2 regions of the Vogesella amnigena genome follow, and region 1 is predicted to be linked to the other one. Evidence: predicted binding sites of a transcription regulator. Region 1 holds the regulator's gene; the other holds the start of a gene.
The links. The regulator NrdR, encoded in region 1, represses ribonucleotide reductase genes. The targets are predictions, from matches to a motif close to AAANACNATATATNGTNTTT.
Positions count from the first base shown of each region.

Region 2: ACFOKJ_RS03290 (ribonucleoside-diphosphate reductase subunit alpha) is a predicted target of NrdR. The motif match lies at 1,219-1,238, and genes of this name have one in related genera.

Region 1 is NZ_JBHRYH010000005.1:116,172-118,564, forward strand. Features, by position in the region: gene ribD (bifunctional diaminohydroxyphosphoribosylaminopyrimidine deaminase/5-amino-6-(5-phosphoribosylamino)uracil reductase RibD) at 1-151, opposite strand, end outside; gene ACFOKJ_RS02325 (GNAT family N-acetyltransferase) at 148-684, opposite strand; gene nrdR (transcriptional regulator NrdR) at 878-1,333, opposite strand; gene rfaD (ADP-glyceromanno-heptose 6-epimerase) at 1,544-2,393, opposite strand, start outside.
Region 2 is NZ_JBHRYH010000008.1:35,167-37,559, forward strand. Features, by position in the region: gene rluD (23S rRNA pseudouridine(1911/1915/1917) synthase RluD) at 1-47, shown strand, start outside; gene pgeF (peptidoglycan editing factor PgeF) at 37-771, shown strand; gene ACFOKJ_RS03290 (ribonucleoside-diphosphate reductase subunit alpha) at 1,437-2,393, shown strand, end outside.

The DNA.
Region 1 (2,393 bases):
CTACCTGCAAGGTGGCGCCCTCGCCAATCACCACGCCGTCGCGTACCAGTACACAGCCCACGCCGGGGTTTGGCGCAGCACGGCGAGTGGCGGCAGCAGCCAGGCGCAACGCCTGCTGCATGTAGCGGTGATCATCGGCGGAGAAGCTCATGGCTGTGCGGCCCACTCGCCCTGCAGCAGGCTATAGATGCGGGCATCCCAGAAGCGGTCGCGAATATGCAGGTAGCCGCGCAGCACGCCTTCCTGATGGAAGCCCATGCGCTCTGCTACCGCACAGCTGCGCAGGTTGGCCGCAGCGGTGATGATTTCCAGCCGGTGCAGGCCCAATTGCTGGAAAGCGATAGCCAGCAACTGCTGCAGTGCCTGCGGCAGGATGCCATGGCCGACGAAAGCATCGCCCAGCCAGTAGCCCAGACTGGCGCGCTTGTCCTGATGGCTGATGTCGTGCAGATCGCACATGCCCGCCGGGACATCATCAATCAGGATCAGCCAGGTACGCGCGCTACCCACGCTACTTTCGCAGGCGCGCAACTGCAGGAAATCGCGCACGTCTTGCTCGCTGCGGGCATTTTCCACCCACGGCAACCACTGCCCCAGCGCATCGCGGCTAGTGTTGACCAGATGGTAAAGCTGGCCAGCGTGGCGTTCTTCGGCATCGCACAACGTGATGCGGGATGTGGTCATGACAGGCCCCATGGCAGATCGGAGAGTGTTTACAAAGCCCGAGAACAGGAAGGCTGCCGACACCATGACTCCACTGGATCGACCCGGTCATCCTAGGGCAGGCAGCCGCTACACGCAGAGCCTAGCGGCAGCTTGCACAGCGGGCAGCCGCAAAAGGCAACGGGCCGCAGCATGGCGGCGGCACGGCCAGGCATCAGGGTTTCTTCTGAATTTCCTTGATGGCATCGCTGAACTCGGCGATGTCCTGAAAGCTCTTGTATACCGAGGCGAAACGCACGTAGGCCACCTTGTCCAGCTTGGCCAGTTCACTCATCACCATTTCGCCGATCTGGCGGCTGGACACCTCGCGCTCGCCCAGCTGCAACAGACGCTGGCAGATGCGATCGATGGCGTCGTCCACCAGCGGAGTGGACACCGGGCGCTTGTGCAGCGCGCGCATGAAGCTGGTGCGCACCCGCTCCACGTCGAAATCGATGCGATGGCCACCGGCCTTCACTACCTGCGGCATGCGCACATCGGCAGTCTCGAAGGTGGTGAAACGCTTCTCGCAGGCAAGACAGCGGCGGCGGCGGCGAATGGTGCTGCCGTCATCGCTGACGCGGGAATCCACCACCTGGGTATCCATACCACCGCAGAAAGGACATTTCATTGTTTTACATCTCGCTTGCTGGCCATAGCGGAATGTTATCAGCAAACCCGCTGTCAATTTAAGAGCCTGTTGATGATCTTTTTACCGCTATCTCCAAAAGATCATCAACCGCCGCCAAGCATCGCCAAGTGGTGGTTTTGGCAACCCATCATCCCGAATGCAAAACGGGCCGCCGCTGGCGACCCGTTGCAATGCATGCGGCCAACTCGCTTAACGGGTCATGAGCCAGTCCACATAGCGATCCACGCCCTGCTCCACGGTGAGCATCGGCTCCTGGTAGCCGGCCTCGCGCAGCTTGCCGATATCGGCTTGGGTAAAGCTCTGGTACTTGCCCTTCAGCGCCTCCGGGAAGTCGATGTACTCCAGGATGCCCTGCTGCACCAGCTCGGCCAGGCTCAGCGCCGGCTTGCCTTCGTGGCGGCGGCAGGCATTGACGGTGGCCACCGCCACGTCGTTGAACGGCTGCGCGCGGCCGGAGCCGAGGTTGAAGATGCCACTCTGGTCGGGGTTATCCAGGAAGTACAGGTTCACCTTCACCACGTCTTCCACCGACACAAAGTCGCGGCTCTGGGTGCCGTTGGCGTAACCGTCGTAGCCGCCGAACAGCTTCACCTTGCCGGTTTCGCGGTACTGGTTGAAGTTGTGGAACGCCACCGAGGCCATGCGGCCCTTGTGCTGCTCCTGCGGGCCGTAGACGTTGAAGTAGCGGAAGCCGGCCACCTGGGCGGTAAGACCTTCGCGCATGCGGCGACGCAGCACCTGGTCGAACAGGAACTTGGAGTAGCCGTAAACGTTGAGCGGGCCTTCGTACTGGCGGTCTTCCTTGAACACCGTGCCCTTGCCGTAGGTGGCGGCACTGGAGGCGTACAGCAGCGGCACGGACTCGGCCTGGCAGAATTCGAACAGCTCCAGCGTGTACTGGTAGTTGTTCTCCATCATGTACTTGCCATCGTGGTTCATGGTGTCCGAGCAGGCACCCTGATGCAGGATGGCGCGGATCTCGCCATCGAAATCGCCACTGCCGATCAGGTTGATGAAGTCTTCCTTGTCCAGGTAGTCG
Region 2 (2,393 bases), on a different contig from region 1:
ACTGGGACGACGACGATTACGACGTAGAGGTGCACTATGTCCCCTGAGTGGATCACCCCGGAGTGGCCGCTGCCGGCCGGCGTTGGCAGCCTGATCACCACTCGCGCCGGCGGCGTGAGCCCTGCCCCGTACCACAGCCTGAACCTGGGCGACCACGTGGGTGACGATGCGGCCAACGTGACAGCCAACCGTGCTGCGCTGCGCGACCACCTGCCGGCCGAGCCGGCCTGGCTGCAGCAGGTGCACGGCACCGTGGTGGTGGATGCCGCCAGCGTGGCGCCGGGCAGCAAGGTGCAGGCCGACGCCAGCTTCAGCCGCACCCCCGGCACCGTATGCGCCATCATGACCGCCGACTGCCTGCCGGTGCTGCTGGCCGACCGTGCCGGCACCGTGGTGGGCGCTGCGCATGCCGGCTGGCGCGGGCTGTGCAATGGCGTGATCGAGGCCACCGTGCAGGCCATGAACGAACCGGCGGCCAACCTTATCGCCTACCTTGGCCCGGCCATTGGCCCGGATGCCTTCGAGGTGGGGGGCGAGGTGCGTGACGCCTTCCTGGCGCATGATATCCATGCGGTGGAAGCCTTTACCCCGATTGGCGACGGCAAATACCTCGCCGACATCTACCAGCTGGCACGCCAGCGCCTGGCCACACTGGGCATCAGCGAGGTATACGGCGGCGACTACTGCACGGTAATCGACCGCGAACGCTTCTTCTCCTACCGCCGCGACCAGGTAACTGGCCGCATGGCCAGTCTGATCTGGCTCAAGTAGACACAATATCTTGTGCCCGGCTGCGAGCAAGGTGCATCACTCGCACCCTGCCGGACCCGGCCGAGCCGGGCCGCTCCGGCTAAGTCATTGAATCGGCAGTCTCCTTGTTTGTAAAACAAAGCCCTTTCGCCCAGCGAAAGGGCTTTGTCATTGGCCACACACAATATCTTGTGTGCGGCGCGCGGCCTTGACCGCCCTTTGTTGCGTTTTGGGCGTATCGAAATCGCCACAATGCCATTTATTGCCACGCCGTCCTTGATGCGGAGCAGGCCGCAAAGCCTTGATGCAACAGGCATGTCGCGCCGACGCCACCAGGGCAGAAAAATTTCCTGAAAATACCGAACCAGCCTGCAAGCCAATACTGGCGCGGATTTCGGTTTTTCACCCGGCTGTCAAGACTTGTTCTGACGCCCCTTCACCACTAGAATTTGCGTCGTTTTCCGGTGCCAACCCACTATATTGTGTTTGTGCACAGCTGGCTCACAGCTTTTCAACAGAATTGTCCACAGCCGGCGCCATAACCTCGCGCCCTGCCCGGCCCACCTGCCGGGCAAGGCCGCCAACGGGTAGTCAGCCCGACGCCGCACATGCGGCCAACGTGATGGCCGCCCGCCAGCGGGCCGTCAGGTCGATACGAATAACCACCCCACCACGAGGGAAAGACAATGCCACTGACCACTACCGAAGCGAACACCGCCGCCGAACTGGGTCGCGCCGCCGCGCCGCAGGCTGATTTCAGCCAGTACAAGACCATTCGTCGCAACGGCGCCGTTGTTGCATTCGAGCCGGTGAAGATCTCCATCGCCATGACCAAGGCCTTCCTGGCCGTGCTGGGCGCCGAGAGCGTGAACTCCGCCAGCATCCGCGACAAGGTTGCCCAGCTCACCGAAGGCGTGGTCAATGCGCTGATGCGTCGCAAGCCGGAAGGCGGCGCCATCCATATCGAAGACATCCAGGACCAGGTAGAGCTGTCCATGATGCGTGCCGGCGAGCACGACGTGGCCCGCGCCTACGTGCTGTACCGCGAGCAGCGTTCGCAGGAACGCGCCTCCCGTGGCGAAGCGCTGCACCAGATCCAGATCAACGTAGTACGCAAGGATGGCCGCAAGCTGCCGCTGGACATCGCCAAACTGCGCGGCACCATTGAAGCCGCCTGCGTGGGCCTGGCCAACACCGATGTGGACGCCATCCTGTCCGAGACCTTGAAGAACATCTACGACGGCGTATCGGAAGAAGAAGTCAACAAGTCCGCCATTCTGGCCGCCCGCGCACTGATCGAGCAGGACCCGGCTTACGACTACGTAACCGCCCGCCTGCTGCTGGGCAACATCCGCCTGGAAATCCTGGGCGAGGCCATCAGCCAGGCCGAGATGGACACCCACTACCCGCTGTACTTCCCGGACTTCATCAAGAAAGGCATTGCCGCCGAGCTGCTGGATGAAAAACTGGGCGAGTTCGACCTGAAAAAACTGGGTGCCGCGCTGAAGCCGGAACGCGACCTGCAGTTCGGCTACCTGGGCCTGCAGACCCTGTACGACCGCTACTTCCTCCACGTGGACGGTACCCGCATCGAAATGCCGCAGGCGTTCTACATGCGCGTGGCCATGGGCCTGGCGCTGAAC